2 regions of the Mesorhizobium sp. BHscii genome follow, and region 1 is predicted to be linked to the other one. Evidence: riboswitches for the same ligand, from Rfam matches in the RefSeq annotation. Region 1 holds a riboswitch; the other holds the start of a gene.

Region 1 (7,903 bases):
GGGTTGACGATGATGGCGAGATCGGCTCCTGCCAGGACCTCGAAATCATCGACCTCCGTCACAGCATGGCCGGCGATTGCCGCTGCCCGCTGATGTTCAGCATAGGTCGGCCCGAGCACCAGCGCCTTGCCGGGGCTCGCCAGCGAGGCGACGCGCGGCAACAGGATCTGCGTGCCCGGCGTCGCCACCACATTCGCTGCCGATGGCGCGCCATAAACGCTTGCCGCGACTTCGGCCAACTCGCGGACCCGCGCTGCTTCCGGCAATCTGGACAGGGCGGTGGCGGGCAGATCGAAAAACGGATAGGAGTGCGGATTGATACCGGTCGAGAGGTCGACGAAGGGCTGCGGCGCATGCGGAAAAAGCGCCCTCGCCCGGCCAAGGCTTCCGCCGTGATCCACCACTGTTGCCGCTCCATCAAGAGACTTCATGTCGATCCTGACCGCTTTCCTGTCACTGGTTGTTGAATTCGCCGTGGGTTACCCGGCCTGGCTGTTCGGCGCCATCGGCCATCCCGTCACCTGGTTCGGCAGGCTGATATCCTTTCTCGACCGCAGGCTCAACCGCGATACTGATTCCGACGCCCTGCGTCGCCGGCGCGGTGTTCATGCGCTGCTGATCATCGTGCTGGTGCCGGCCGCCATCGCCTTCGCCGTGGAAACCATGCTTTCGGGCCTTCCAGCCGGACTGGTCCTCACGGCAATCCTGGCGACGTCGCTGCTGTCGCAGAAGAGCCTGGCCGAGCATGTCGAGGCGGTGGCCGACGGACTGGACAATGGTGGACTCGACATTGGCCGTGCTGCCGTCTCAAGGATCGTCGGCCGCGATCCGGAAAAGCTCGACAGAGCCGGCGTCTGCCGCGCGGCGATCGAAAGCCTGGCCGAGAATTTTTCCGACGGCGTCGTTGCGCCCGTCATCTGGATCGGCGTCGGCGGGCTGGCCGGCGGCGTCGCCTACAAGGCCGCCAACACGGCCGATTCGATGATCGGCCACCGCACCCCGCGCCACGAGGCCTTCGGCAGGGCGGCAGCGCGCTTCGACGATCTGATCAACCTGCCGGCGTCGCGGCTGACCGCACTGCTCATCGTGGGTGCCTCTTTCTTCGTCAAAGGCGCCGATGCCGGCACCGCCTGGCGCACCGTGCAGCGCGACGCGACAAAGCACCGCTCGCCCAATGCCGGCTGGCCGGAGGCGGCGATGGCCGGCGCGCTCGGCCTGGCGCTCGCCGGCCCGCGTTCCTATGACGGCGTCATGGTCGACGATGCGTTCATGGGCGAAGGCGGCCACCGCGATGCCGAGAGCGCCGACATCAGGCGGGCGCTGAAACTCTATCGGGTCGCCGACTTTTTGCTGATCGCGCTGTTCGGCTTGCTGTCGGTGATCGTCATCGCTGCGTGACCCATCGGACGGGTCGGGAACTCAAGTCACCAAGTAACGCGGACTTCCCTTGCGCTTGAATCAGCCGCCTTGCCAAACCTTTTGATCGCATAGCCACCGACAGCTGCAGGAGAAGATTTCAATACTGGTTCAAATCACAACAAAGAGTCGCTCAGCATCTGGCCCGTACATATAGAGGATGCACTTGCCGTCGCCAAACTCATCGCCATCAAACTCACCGACCGAAGCATTGCCGACGACTTGCTCTAGCCGATCTTCCAGCGCGAGAATGGAAGCGCGTTCTTTCGACGTTCCAAACTGCCCGTCATTCAGAAGAAGATAGACGATTACCGCTTGTTCCAACAGACAGTTCTCCGGCTGAGAAGTAATCAGAACTCGATTCCTTGCTGTGCCTTCACGCCGGCGGAAAAGTGATGCTTGGTCACGCACATCTCGGTGACAAGATCGGCGGCATCGACCAGCGCCGGTCTGGCGTTGCGGCCGGTGGCGACGACATGCAGGTTTTCGCGGCGCCCTTTCAGCGCCGCCACCACTTTGTCGAGATCGAGATAATCGTAGCGCAGCGCGATGTTCAGCTCGTCGAGCACCAGAAGGCTGATCGATGGATCGGCCATCAGCTCGAGCGCCTTGGCCCAGGCCGCTTCGGCGGCGGCGATGTCGCGCTTCAGATCCTGCGTTTCCCAGGTGAAGCCCTCGCCCATTGTATGCCAGACGACCCGGTCGCCGAAGGCGGCAAAGGCGTCCTTCTCGCCGGTGTGCCATTTGCCCTTGATGAACTGGACGACGCCGACGCGCCTGCCGTAGCCGAGCATCCTCAGCGCCAGCCCGAAGGCGGCAGTGGTCTTGCCCTTGCCGGGCCCGGTGTTGACGATCAGCAGCCCCTTCTCGACCGTCTTTGCCGCGACCTCGGCGTCCTGCACCGCTTTGCGCTTGGCCATCTTGGCGCGATGGCGCTCCTCGTCCTTGGGATCGATAGTATCAGCCATGTCACTTCACCTTGAGCGGCAGTCCCACCACCATCAGCAGCACCGTATCGGACACTGCCGCGACTTGCTGGTTGAGCCGGCCGGCGGCATCGCGAAACCGGCGAGCCAACGCATTGTCCGGCACGATGCCCTGGCCGACCTCGTTGGAAACCACGAACCACGGCCCGCGCGGTCGTGACAGCACATCCGCCAGCCCTCGGCATTCGGCCTCAACGTCATGTTCGGCCAGCATATGGTTGGTCAGCCACAAAGTCAGGCAGTCGATCAGGACGGGCCGGCCGTCAGGCAGCGCCTCGATCGCGCCGACGAGATCGAGCGGCGCGTCGATGGTCGTCCAGCCCTCGCCGCGCCGCGACCGATGCAGCGCAATACGTTCGCGCATCTCGTCGTCATAGGCTTGCGCCGTGGCGATATAGGCCCACGGCGCCGGGCAGGCCGTCGCCAATTTTTCGGCATGCGCGCTCTTGCCGGAGCGTGCACCGCCGATGACCAGGGTCAGCGTCCCGGTAACGCGATCAGGCAAAGCTGTCGCGCAGGCCGGTCGCGGTGCCGGTCAAGCGGCCACGCACCACGCCGACGATGCCGCCGAGCACCAGCCAGAACACCAAATTGGTCAGCGTCACCGCCACCACGAACTGGTGATGCAGGCCTTCTGGGATCGGCGATTCGAAACTGTCGGGCTGCGGCGCGCCGACGATATGCGGCGCCACGATCAACGCTCCGGCGATCAGCGCCAGTGGCAACGACTTGCGGAAGGCAAGCAGGCCGAGACCCGCCGCGGTCGCCATCACGGTCGCCGTCCACCAGATCTGGCGCTGGGTGAGATCGGCCGCCGGCATCGCTGGCAATTCGGGCGGCAGGCCAAGGTTCGGAGCCAGCGTGAATACGGCAAAGCCGGCAAAGCCCCAGAACAGGCCCTGACGCCAATTGCCGATGCCGCCGGCGAACTCCGAAGCGGCGACCAAGATCAGCGCAAAGCCGATGCCGGTGACCACATTGGCAACGATATTGAAGGCGAAGCGCTCGAAGCCGTCGGCCGGCGTCCAGCCCTCCTCTTCCGGGGCGGCAGCTTCGGCCGGCGCTGGCGCCGCGCTGGTCATAGCATTCGTATCGCCGGCGTTCGCAGCCGGCGCCGCGGCATGGTCATGCGTGTGACCACCGCCGGCCTGTTCGTAGACTTCCGCTTTCAGAATGAGCGGCACCGTGGCATAGGCCTGCATGCAGGCGAGAACGACGCCTGCCACAAGCCCTGCGATCGCCGCGATGAACACGACGTTGCGAAACAGTGTCATGATGTCAGCCCCTCGTCAGTGGCAGGGGAACGCCATCGAATGGCGATAGTCGTGAGCGGCATTGTGGACCGCATCGATATGCGAGAAGCCGACAAAGCCCATCACGAAAATGCCGAGAAATGCAGCAAGCGCCAGCTGCACGAAGCGCGACTGCGAGGAGACGGAAGTGCCGAGCGAGACGGAAGCGGTATTCATGTCTTGTCCTTTCGCCCTCCACCCGAGGGCATAGAAGTCAGTTTTCCTGTCGCCGGCAGGTCTCCTGGCTCGCGGATCAACGCCCTTCCCCACCTTCCCGAAGAAACTCTTCAGTGGCATATGGAGAGGACTAACCGCACACAGTTGCGGGGGCAGCCACGGCATTGGGCCAACAATTCGCCCTCACCGCATTCCCTTTAGGGCGCCGTGCGTCCGAATGGACGCACAAGGACGCTCTAACACTTAGACTCTGCGCATGACCTTTCCGGAACCGATTCCGGTTTCGGGATCATGCGCGGCTCCAAACGGAACCGACGACAGCTGCGACTATAGGCAGAATCGTCGCGTCCGGCAAACCAAATTCCGCCAGCCACCAGCGCGAATGCGCCTCTCGACAGGCCAGCCAGCCCGGCGTCGCGATTGACAGTGTTCGCGACCGGGTGTCGGCTGGCGTATCACAGGAGCCGGTCATGCAGCCCAGCCCGAGCGAGCACGATCCCTATAACGGTTTGACGCGACTTGAACCGTCGCTGCCGTCATCGGCCTACTGGGACATTGAGGCCTATCAGCGCGATCTCGACGCCATCTGGTATCGTAGCTGGCTGCTCGTCTGCCGAGAGGCCGACCTTGCCCAGCCGCTGGCGTTCAGGACGTTCTGTGTCGGCACTGAGGAGATCGTCGCGGCTGGTGTCGATCTATGGCCGCGGCCTGATGGGTCGGGACGACGACCCCGAACGGACCCGTCACGCCGACAATGATGCGCCGGAGTTTCCGGTGGCCTGCGGGCCGGAGCCGTGACATGGTTGCGAGACGGGCGCGTCCACGGCCGGTCTTTCCCGACCTGACTTCAGCCGAGCGTTCCGCCGGGCAGACCTACGCCACCAACCTGCCGTCGATGTTCATCGTCGGCCATGTCGACTATGTCAGGACCGTGCGGCTGGTGCCGCTCGGCTCGGAGCAGACCGAACTGACCGCCGAATGGCTTTTTTCGTCCGAAGCGCTCGCCGATCCAACGGCTGATATCGACAACATCGTCGCTTTCGGCAGGCAGGTGCTGGAGGAGGACGCTGATATCTGCGAGATCAACCAGAAAGGCCTGCGCTCGATGCGCCACAAGGCCGGCATGCTGATGCCCGAGGAATATGAATTGCATCGCTTCCACAACTGGGTGCGCGAGCGGCATACAACGCTTTCACCAAATTCTGACGATCAAAGCGACTTCGGCAGATACCGCCAGGTCACAAAACCGCAGCCCGCCGCCAGCAGGCCGAGCGTGGCGAACACCGAGCCCAGCCCGAAAAACGCCAGCACCACCGAATAGACCAACGGCGGTGTCAGCTCGGAAAAGTCGAGATAGGTGCGATAGACTGCCGCCATCTCAGCCCTTTCATAGAACCGCACCGAGCGCATGAAGGCGGTCGAGCCCAACGCGTCGAGAGCGATGGCGAAGAGCGCGCCGCACAGCAGCAGGGCGCCGGTAAGAAACGGCACGGATTCGCCGACGGCGCCCGCCGCCAGCAGCATGGCCGACAGGGCGAAATAGGCTGATGTCATGGTTCGCCGGCCGCCGAAACGCTGCCCCACTCTGCCCCAGAAGATGGCCGTGAACAACAGCGCATTGCCCGCTGAGACCAGCAGACCGCCAGCGAGCTCGCCCTCGCCTGTGATCACCATGAACAAAGGCCCGTAGACGAAAAATGTCGTCCAGAAGCAGGAGCGGCCGAAGGCGATCAGCCAGGCCAGCCTGAGACGCGGCTGCGCGACGAAGCGGCCGATATTGGCGAGCGGATTGGCCGGCCGCGTCTTGCCAGGGCGGATCGACTGATTGTCGCCGAGCCGGTAGGTCCAGAACAGCCCCAACAGGGCCATGGCGAAGATGGCGACCGCGCCATGCGCGGCATAGATGCCAAACCGCGTGTAGAGGAAGATGCCGAGTGTCGGCCCGCTTGTCCAGGCGAGCATCGACCACGCCATGCGCAGCGATTCGGCCTGCATGAAATCGGTCTTGCGGATGTGGTCCATAATGTAGAGGCTGAGCGTGATGGACAACGCGCTGGCGCCCATCACGCGGCAAAGCATGCCCACCAGCTGCCCGGTGAGCGTGTGCGTGACGAAGAACAGCGAGCCGACGGCAAGCAGGCAGGCACCTGATGTGTAGACCCAGCGTCGGGCAAAGCGCCGGATGAGCATCGGCATGAACAGCGTCACCGACAGGCCGGCCAGCGCCACGACGGTGTAGAGGATCGAGACGATCTGCTCGTTGCGGAGGATTTCGTAGGCCTGGATCGGGATGACGCTCGACACGGTGGCGCGCGCGAAGGATTCGACCGCGTAGAGCGAGGCGAAGGTGCGCGCATCCGCCGGTCGCAAGGCCGGAAGCGCGATTGGATGGCGCACATGGGTAGCCATTGCTGTCCTCGAAGCAGAATCGCCCAAAGCAGGACGTGAGCGCCAAATCTGCCGTGGCCATCCCCAGGTCAGTAACAGGAAACCGACCCGTTCACGGCAAAAAGCGAACCGGCCAAAGGCTTTCCGGCGCTGGCCTACCGCATCGGCCCGAAATCGGAATCGATTCTCGGAACGCACGATGCGTAGATTCAAAAGCGTTAGAGCGTACTTTGTGCGTCCAAGTGGACGCACGTCGCTCTAATGCCGGCCTTGATGCGACGCCGGCGCGAACCGGAGCCGAGGCCGTGTGTGGCCGCCTTCTTTTGTCCGGGGCAATCGTGATAGTCGTCTTGCTCTGCTGAATCAGAATTGCGAGACCATGAGCATCGACACGCTGACCGTATCCGTTCAGGATCAACCGAAGCCGAAGCGCATCATCGCCATCGACGTCGCCCGCGGCGTCGCTTTGCTTGCCATGGCGAGTTACCATTTCACCTGGGATCTCGAATTCTTCGGCTACACCGATCCCGGCCTGACCGCCTTCGGCTGGTGGAAATTCTACGCGCGCTGCATCGCTTCGACCTTCCTGTTCCTGGTCGGCGTCAGTCTGTTCCTCGCCCATGGCAAACAGATCCGCTGGAACGGTTTCTGGAAACGCTTCGCCATGGTCGCTGGTGCGGCGCTCGCCATATCGGCTGCCACGAGGCTTGCCACGCCGGACAGTTTCATCTTCTTCGGTATCCTGCACGAGATCGCGCTCGCCAGCCTGCTCGGCCTGGCGTTTCTGCGGCTGCCGGCGCTGCTGACGCTTGTTGTCGCGGCTTTCGTCATCACCGCGCCGCTCTACCTCAGGTCCGAGATCTTCGACCATCCGGCCCTGTGGTGGGTCGGCCTGTCGGCAACCAATCCTCGCTCCAACGATTATGTGCCGCTGTTTCCATGGTTCGGCGCCGTGCTTGTGGGGATCGCGGCGGCAAAACTCGCCTTCGCTTCCGGCATGCTGACGCGGCTGGCGGGCCTGACGCCCGGCCGCTGGACAAATCCGCTGGTCTTTATCGGCCGGCACAGCCTCGCCTTCTATCTGATCCACCAGCCGGTGCTGATCGGCTCGGTCTGGCTGCTTTCGCAAGTGGTGCCGGCACCGGTCGAGACCAGGCAGGTCACCTTCCTGAAAGAATGCCAGACATCGTGCGAGCAATCGCGCGACACGGAGTTCTGCTCCAGCTATTGTGTGTGCATGCTCGATACACTCGAGGGCGAGGCCACGCTTGATCGGCTCTACCGCAACGACCAGGCTGCGGAATGGAAGGCACATCTTAACGAGCTCGCCGGCGCCTGCACTGCCAAAGCCGACAGCACTTTGATGGAGGGAGGAGCACAATGACCGACCATCAACAGAAACCGGGGCAACCTAAACCGGGGTTTATACCGTGGCCGCCGCTGATCTATGTCGCGGCCATCGCCGTCAGCATCGGGCTTGGCTTGCTCTACCCGCTGCCATGGATCGGCGGCCTGCTCGGCGACATCCTGTTCGCGGCCGGCTGGGTGGCATTGTTCGGCGTCGTCGCACTCTGGTTCACGGCGATGCGCACCATGATCCGGGCAAAGACGACGCTCCACCCAAACGCCGTGCCGGACCATCTG
Region 2 (7,903 bases), on a different contig from region 1:
GCGCGCGCAGCTTGCAGCGATAGGGTTTGTTGGTGCCGTCCGAGACCAGGTAAACGCCGAACTCGCCCTTCGGCGCTTCAACGGCCGCATAGACCTCGCCCGCCGGCACGCGGTAGCCCTCGGTGTAGAGCTTGAAGTGATGGATCAGCGCTTCCATCGAGCGCTTCATCGCCGCGCGCTTTGGCGGCACCACCTTGCCGTCGAGGTTTGACACCGGCCCCGTGCCTTCTTTGCCGAGCAGCAGGTCGACACATTGGCGCATGATCTTCGCCGACTGGCGCATCTCTTCCATGCGCACGAGATAACGGTCGAAACAGTCGCCGTTCTTGCCGATCGGAATGTCGAAATCCATCTCGGCATAGCATTCGTAAGGCTGCGACTTGCGCAGATCCCAGGCGACGCCGGAGCCGCGCACCATGACGCCCGAAAAGCCCCACGCCCAGGCGTCGGCCAGCGAGACGGTGCCGATGTCGACATTGCGCTGCTTGAAGATGCGGTTGCCGGTGAGCAGTGCGTCGAGATCGTCGAGCGATTTCAGGAACGGGTCGATCCAGTTGCCGATATCCTCGACCAGCTGCTGCGGCAGGTCCTGGTGGACGCCGCCGGGTCGAAAATAGGCTGCATGCATGCGCGAACCGCTGGCCCGCTCATAGAATACCATGAGTTTTTCGCGCTCGACGAAGCCCCACAAGGGCGGCGTCAGCGCGCCGACATCCATCGCCTGCGTCGTCACATTGAGGATGTGCGACATAATGCGGCCGATCTCGCAATAAAGCACGCGGATCAGCTGGCCGCGCTTCGGCACTTCGATGCCGAGCAGTCGCTCGGCGGCAAGCGCGAAGGCATGCTCCTGGTTCATCGGCGCGCAATAGTCGAGCCGGTCGAGATATGGCACCGCCTGCAGATAGGTTTTGGCTTCGATCAGCTTTTCAGTGCCGCGATGCAACAGCCCGATATGCGGATCGACGCGATCCACGACTTCGCCATCAAGCTCCAGCACGAGGCGCAAAACGCCATGCGCCGCCGGATGCTGCGGGCCGAAATTGATGTTGAAGTTGCGAACGGAGGTTTCAGCCATTTACTGCTTTGCCTTCTCATCCCCCGGGAGCACGTAATCCGTACCTTCCCACGGAGACAGAAAATCGAAATTGCGGAATTCCTGCTTCAATTCCACCGGCTCGTAGATGACCCGCTTGGCCTCGTCGTCGTAGCGCACCTCAACGAAACCGGTCAGCGGAAAATCCTTGCGCAGCGGATGACCCTCGAAGCCGTAATCGGTCAGAATCCGCCTGAGATCGGGATGGCCCGAAAACAGCACGCCATAGAGATCGTAGGTTTCGCGTTCGAACCAGTCGGCGCCCGGAAACACACCGGTGATCGATGGCACCATCGTCTCTTCGTCCGCCTGCACCTTCAGCCGGATACGAACATTCTGCTTCGGCGACAGCAGATGATAGACGACGTCGAAGCGCTTGGCCCGCGACGGATAATCGGCGCCGCACACATCGATGATCGAAATGAACTGGCATTTTTGATCGTCGCGCAGGAAGGTTATCACCTCGATCAGATCGTGCGGCTCGACCAAGATGGTGAGTTCGCCATAGGCAAGCACCGCCTCGCCGATCCGGCCGTTCAGCTTCTCTCCGAGATAGGTCGAGAGTTCACTCAAGGACTGGCTCATGCCGCTCACCGTTCGATCGTGCCGGAGCGGCGGATCTTCTTCTGCAGGAGAAGAATGCCGTAAAGCAGCGCTTCCGCACTCGGCGGGCAGCCGGGCACGTAGATGTCGACCGGCACGACGCGGTCGCAGCCGCGCACCACCGAATAGGAATAATGATAGTAGCCGCCGCCATTGGCGCAGGAGCCCATCGAGATGACGTAGCGCGGCTCCGGCATCTGGTCGTAGACCTTGCGCAGCGCCGGCGCCATCTTGTTGGTCAGCGTGCCGGCGACGATCATGATGTCGGACTGGCGCGGAGACGCGCGAGGAGCAACACCGAACCTCTCCGAGTCATAGCGCGGCATCGACGTGTGGATCATTTCGACCGCGCAACAGGCGAGACCAAAGGTCATGAACATCAGCGAGCCGCTGCGCGCCCAGGTGATCAGCGCCTCGGTGGAGGTGACGAGAAAACCCTTGTCGGCCAGTTCGTTATTGATCTCGAGGAAGAATGGATCATTCGCCCCCACCGGCTTCCCGGTGCTGGGGTCGAGAATGCCCTTCGGCTTCGGCGCGACGAGCGTGCCGGAATTGTCGCTCAATCCCATTCCAGCGCTCCTTTCTTCCATTCATAGGCAAAGCCGATGGTCAGCACCGCCAGAAACACCATCATCGACCAGAAACCGAGCATGCCGATCTGGCTGAAAGACACGGCCCACGGGAACAGGAAGGCCACTTCCAGATCGAAGATGATGAACAGGATTGACACCAGGTAGAAGCGGATGTCGAACTTCATGCGGGCGTCGTCGAACGAATTGAAGCCGCACTCATAGGCGGAAAGCTTTTCCGGATCTGGGTTGCGGAAGGCCACCAGGAAGGGGGCGGCAAGCAGCGCCAGGCCGACGACCAGCGCCACGCCGATGAACAGGACGATGGGCAGGTACGAACTCAACAATGCGTTCATGCTGCAGCTTTCCGTTGGCGGCCAATCCACTCTGATTACAGCACCGGACCCACTTGCGGAAGCGTGACAGTTTAACCACTGAACCGTTTTAGGAGGCTCTATGCTGCAACGCGGCGAGGGTTAGCGCAGCGCTTTCGGCGAAGCAAGTCAAACCTTGTTCAAAACACGGTGCCTGGACGGCATATCCGGATAAACTGGTCCGATCCGCTCCTGTTTGATTTCTTTCGACTTTTACTCCAGTTTTCTCTCCTGACATAGATGCCGCGAAAACCCTGCTAGCATGGCGCGGAATCATCGTCCAAACCTTGGGTCGAACGCCAACAGAGTGCCGTCTGCATGAAGGAAAAAATCTCGCTCGCCATGGCCCGGCGCATCGCGCTTGCCGCACAGGGGTTTGCCGATCCTCGCCCTAACAGCACGCCTGATCGCCGCCATCTGGCCCGCGTCCTTGCCCGCACCGGCCTGCTGCAGATCGATTCCGTCAGTGCGGTGGTGCGTGCTCACTATATGCCGCTCTATTCGCGGCTTGGCCCCTACCCGCTTGCGCTGCTCGACAACGCCGCCGTGACGCGCAAGCGCAAAGTCTTCGAATATTGGGCGCATGAAGCCTCCTTTCTGCCGGTCGAGACCTATCCACTGATGCGCTGGCGCATGGAGCGGGCCGAGCGCGGCGAGGAAATGTATAACGGGCTGGCCAAGTGGGGCCGCGAACGCGCCGCCTACATTGAAGACATCTATCGCGAGGTCGTTCAACGCGGCCCGATCGCCGCTTCCGCCTTGGAAGGCCAGAAAGGCTCGGGCGGCTGGTGGGGCTGGAGCGATGCCAAGCACGCTTTCGAATGGCTGTTCTGGGCTGGCCGCATTACCACGGCGTCGCGTCGTGGCTTCGAGCGGCGCTACGATCTGCCGGAGCGAGTGCTGCCGCCTGCGATACTTGCCCTGCCAGTGCCCTCCCCTGAGGATGCGCACCGCGAATTGCTGCGCATTTCCGCCCGCGCCCACGGGGTCGCGACGGCGGGCGACCTGCGCGATTATTTCCGCCTCTCTCCAGCCGACATCAAGGGCCGGATTGAGGAACTGGTCGACGCCGGCGATCTTTTGCCCGTACGCGTCGAAGGCTGGGACAAGCCTGCCTATCTTTACAAGGACGCCCGTTTTCCGCGCAAGATCGAGGCACGCGCGCTGCTCGCTCCGTTCGATCCGGTCGTCTTCGAGCGGTCGCGCACGGAAAGACTGTTCGACTTCCGCTATCGCATCGAGATCTACACCCCCGTCGAAAAGCGCCAGTACGGCTATTATGTGCTGCCGTTCCTGCTCGGCGAAAGGATCGTGGCGCGCATCGACCTCAAGGCCGACCGCCCCGCCGGCGTGCTGCGCGTCCATGCCGCCTATGCCGAGCCCGGCGCCCCGCCGAAAACCGCCGCCGAACTCTTCGAGGAGTTGAAGCTGATGCAGGGTTGGCTGGGATTGGAGCGCATCGACGTGACTCCGGCCGGCGATTTGGGCCCCGCACTGGCCAGTTTGACAGATGGCCAATCTTGACGGCGTCTGCCATAGACACTTGGGAAGCTCCGTAGGTCGTGCAATGCCATCGCACAAAGTTCTCGACTTGATCTACGATGCGCTGATTGCGCATGGAATGAACGCGATACGCGGGCAGCAGGATGTCACGATCCAGTCAAAGCACCTTCGCTTCGAGGCGGAGGTATTCGACAAGGACCATCAAGGCCCTGACCATCGGCTGGTCCTGGAAATCTACGTTTTCTCGGCGTTGCTTAATACTCAGCCGGTCATTGAATCCTTTGCAGGCTTCGGCGACACGCGCGAACAAGCATTGAATCAGGCGTTTGCAAAATTTCTCGGTGGCGTATTCCATGTGGTCATCGAGGGACTAGCTGATCATGTCTGCGACAACATGCAGGCCGAAGTCGAAATTTGGCGGCGAAACCGTGCCAGTTGGAAGTTCTGGCGAAACAATGTCAGTTGGAAAATCTATGGCGGACCGGTCATCTCCCAAGCTACTACGGAGCTGTGCTCACTGACCCGGGGGTACCCGGCATTCTATGCCCAGTTGGAAAAGCTGTTCACGGCTTCCGTGCCCCCCGGCAGTCATTTTGTGCGGACCTTTCTGGCAGGCTTGAATGGAACGCTTATTAGCGCTGAGGTTCTTCTGGACAACGAGGTTTGGCCAGAAGGCGAAAATCTGGCTGTCCGTCAGGATTGGGACTACGGCGATGGCTACCAAGCAATCCGGCAAGTTATCCTGGCACTGCCGGAGGGCGGGGCGGGAGAACAGTTGGAAGACGAGCATAGCAGTCACGCGTTGACAGGCCCATACCCACAGGCCTAAATCCAATCCAGACGGTCTCCTCTCGGCAAAGGGAGGAGCCAAGAGGGAATGCGGTGCGAAATTCCGATTTCAAATCCGCGGCTGTCCCCGCAACTGTAAGCGACGAGCCAAGGCCGAAAACCACTGGGACGGTCCCGGGAAGGCGGCACCAAGGCGATGACCCGCGAGCCAGGAGACCTGCCGTCTAGGACATAAGAATCCGATCGCCTGGCGGGTTTTCCGGGCAAGGAGCCTGATTTGGAACGCGACAGCAGTTTTTCGGCTGAGACAGCGGACGTATTGCCCGATAGTGATCCCCTGGCCGGCATCACGGTGATTGTCTGCGCCTCCTGCCGTGACGAGACCGGCTCCGACGCCCATCCCCGCGCCGGCGAATTGTTGGCCGAAGACACGCGCCGAGCCGCTTCCGGCGAAAATGTCCGTATCCGCAGCGTCGAATGCCTCGGCAACTGCAAGCGCCGGCTGAGCGCCGCGATCCTGCGCGACGGCTGCTGGAGCTATGTCTTCGGCGACCTGACCGCGACCAGCGGCGCCGATCTCGTCACTGGCGCAAAGCTCTTCGCCACCTCGACGGACGGTCTCATTCCATGGCGCGGCCGCCCCGATAGTCTGAAGCGCGGCCTCGTCGCCCGCATCCCTCCCCTCGACCTTTTGAAGGACCTGACATGACCGCTTCCGTTTCCCGCGTGCCCTGCACCGTCGTCACCGGCTTCCTCGGCGCCGGCAAGACGACGCTGATCCGCCATCTGCTCGAAAACGCCGGGGGCAAGCGGCTGGCCATCATCGTCAACGAGTTCGGCGACATCGGCATCGACGGCGAGATCCTCAAGGGATGCGGCATCGACACCTGCCCCGAGGAGAATATCGTCGAGCTGGCCAATGGCTGCATCTGCTGCACCGTCGCCGACGACTTTGTCCCGGCGCTCGACCAGATCCTGTCGCTGACGCCGAAGGTCGACCATATCCTGATCGAAACCTCTGGGCTGGCTCTGCCCAAGCCGCTGGTCCAGGCCTTCCAGTGGCCGTCGGTGAAGAGCCGGGTGACCGTGGACGGCGTCGTCGCCGTGGTCGACGGACCGGCGCTGGCCGAAGGCCGCGTCGCCAACGACATGGACGCCCTGCAGGCGCAGCGCGCGCAGGACGAGACGCTCGACCACGACGACCCGGTCGAGGAGGTGTTCGAGGACCAACTCGCTTGCGCCGACCTGATCATATTGTCGAAGAGCGACTTGATGGACGCCGCCGGTTCGGCCCGCGCCAATGCCATCATCGGCGAGCACACCGCGCGCGCCGTCAAGATCGTGCCGACCTCGCAAGGTAAGGTCGATCCGTCTGTGCTGCTCGGCCTCGGCCTTGCCGTCGAGGACGACATCGAGAACCGCAAGACCCACCACGACGACGAACTCGACCACGAGCATGACGACTTCGATTCCTTCGTCATCAACATTCCGTCGATCGCCAATCCCGATGAGCTGGCTTTGCGTGTCGCCACGGCGGCGGAGGAAGAGAACGTGCTGCGCGTCAAGGGTTTCGTCGACGTCGGCGGCAAGCCGATGCGGCTGTTGCTGCAGGCTGTCGGTCCGCGCGTCAATCACTATTACGACCGCGCCTGGACCGCTGAGGACGACCGCCGTTCGCGTCTCGTCGTCATCGGTCTGAAAGGGCTGAACCGCCCGGCCATCGAGCGTATCCTCGCCGGCTGACCCCAGGCACGAGCCGCGATGCACATACTCACCACAACATCCGCCTCGCTCGACGATCTCGCCGAGCCCGTTGATCTCAGGCAGACGCCTGCGGATGTCGTGGCGCTGTCCTTCACCGACAGCGATCTGGCCGGGCTGGCGGCGGCGTGGAAAACAGATGCGGATCGCCTGCCGTCGATGCGCCTTGCGGCTTTACGCGACCTGCGCCATCCCATGTCCGTCGACCTCTGGATCGACAGCGTCGCCCGCCACGCCAGGGTTATTTTGGTTCGCATTCTCGGCGGCTATGACTGGTGGCGCTATGGCTGCGACCAGCTTGCCTCGACCGCCCGCGCACGCGGCATAAAACTGGCGCTGCTGCCCGGCGAGAGCCACGACGAGGATCTGCGGCTGATCGAATGCTCGACGCTGCCCCGCGAAGAGCTCGACGGACTGCTCAATTATTTTCGCGAGGGCGGCCCGGCCAACATGACGGCGCTGGTGCAGAGGCTGGCCCGGCTGGCGGGATCGGACATGGCGGTCGCGGAGCCGGTCAGCGTGCCGAAGGCGGGCTATTATGAGCCGGGACGCGGTGTCGTCCCCCTCCCCCTTGAGGGGAGGGTCCGGCCGCAGGCCGGGGGTGGGGTCCGCTCTGAAGTGCGCCGACACCCTGAAGCGCTTCGACAGAAAGAAACGTCGCGCACTGCCGCAACGACCCCACCCGGCCCTGCGGGCCACCCTCCCCTCGAGGGGGAGGGATACGCCGCGCCTGTCATTCCCATCCTGTTCTATCGCTCGATGCTGCTCGCCGCCGATGTCGCGCCCATCGACGCTCTTTTTGAGGCGCTGAGCGCGCGCGGAATGGCCCCCGTCCCCATCTTCGTCTCCAGCCTCAAGGACCCAGCATCGCTCGCCTTCGTCGAAACCGCGCTCGCAGCGCTGAACCCTGCCGCGATCATCACCGCGACGGCTTTCGCCTCCGGCGCCGAGCCCGGCGTCGAAACCCTGTTCGACCGCGCCGGCGTGCCGGTCTTCCAGGTCATCGTCGCGACGACTCGTCGTGACATCTGGCAAAACAATCAGCGCGGGCTGGCGCCCGCCGACCTCGCCATGCATATCGTATTGCCGGAGCTCGACGGCCGCATTCTGGCCGGCGCCATTTCCTTCAAAGGCGAGAGCGAAACCGACCCGGCACTGGCCTTCCGCGCCTTCGCCAACCGGCCGGAGCCGGACCGCGTCGCGCAGGT

Evidence for each region. A riboswitch is a leader RNA that binds a small molecule or an ion and turns the genes downstream of it on or off. The one in region 1 is predicted to bind cobalamin.
Region 2: linked by a shared signal. The riboswitch ahead of ACWTU7_RS13375 (DUF1636 family protein) and the one ahead of ACWTU7_RS18245 (CbtB domain-containing protein) in region 1 are both predicted to bind cobalamin.

What each region holds. Positions count from the first base shown of each region.
Region 1 is NZ_JBSPKW010000012.1:175,932-183,834, forward strand. Features, by position in the region: gene cobD (threonine-phosphate decarboxylase CobD) at 1-431, opposite strand, end outside; gene cbiB (adenosylcobinamide-phosphate synthase CbiB) at 430-1,398, shown strand; gene ACWTU7_RS18225 (hypothetical protein) at 1,528-1,740, opposite strand; gene cobO (cob(I)yrinic acid a,c-diamide adenosyltransferase) at 1,767-2,384, opposite strand; gene cobU (bifunctional adenosylcobinamide kinase/adenosylcobinamide-phosphate guanylyltransferase) at 2,386-2,907, opposite strand; gene ACWTU7_RS18240 (CbtA family protein) at 2,900-3,676, opposite strand; gene ACWTU7_RS18245 (CbtB domain-containing protein) at 3,692-3,871, opposite strand; cobalamin riboswitch at 3,909-4,111, opposite strand; gene ACWTU7_RS18250 (hypothetical protein) at 4,342-4,629, shown strand; gene ACWTU7_RS18255 (SRPBCC family protein) at 4,671-5,192, shown strand; gene ACWTU7_RS18260 (MFS transporter) at 5,081-6,280, opposite strand; gene ACWTU7_RS18265 (heparan-alpha-glucosaminide N-acetyltransferase) at 6,639-7,643, shown strand; gene ACWTU7_RS18270 (methyltransferase family protein) at 7,640-7,903, shown strand, end outside.
Region 2 is NZ_JBSPKW010000008.1:17,048-24,950, forward strand. Features, by position in the region: gene ACWTU7_RS13345 (NADH-quinone oxidoreductase subunit D) at 1-1,078, opposite strand, end outside; gene ACWTU7_RS13350 (NADH-quinone oxidoreductase subunit C) at 1,079-1,681, opposite strand; gene ACWTU7_RS13355 (NuoB/complex I 20 kDa subunit family protein) at 1,687-2,268, opposite strand; gene ACWTU7_RS13360 (NADH-quinone oxidoreductase subunit A) at 2,259-2,624, opposite strand; gene ACWTU7_RS13365 (winged helix-turn-helix domain-containing protein) at 2,961-4,166, shown strand; gene ACWTU7_RS13370 (DUF6348 family protein) at 4,210-4,974, shown strand; cobalamin riboswitch at 4,970-5,173, shown strand; gene ACWTU7_RS13375 (DUF1636 family protein) at 5,212-5,643, shown strand; gene cobW (cobalamin biosynthesis protein CobW) at 5,640-6,677, shown strand; gene cobN (cobaltochelatase subunit CobN) at 6,696-7,903, shown strand, end outside.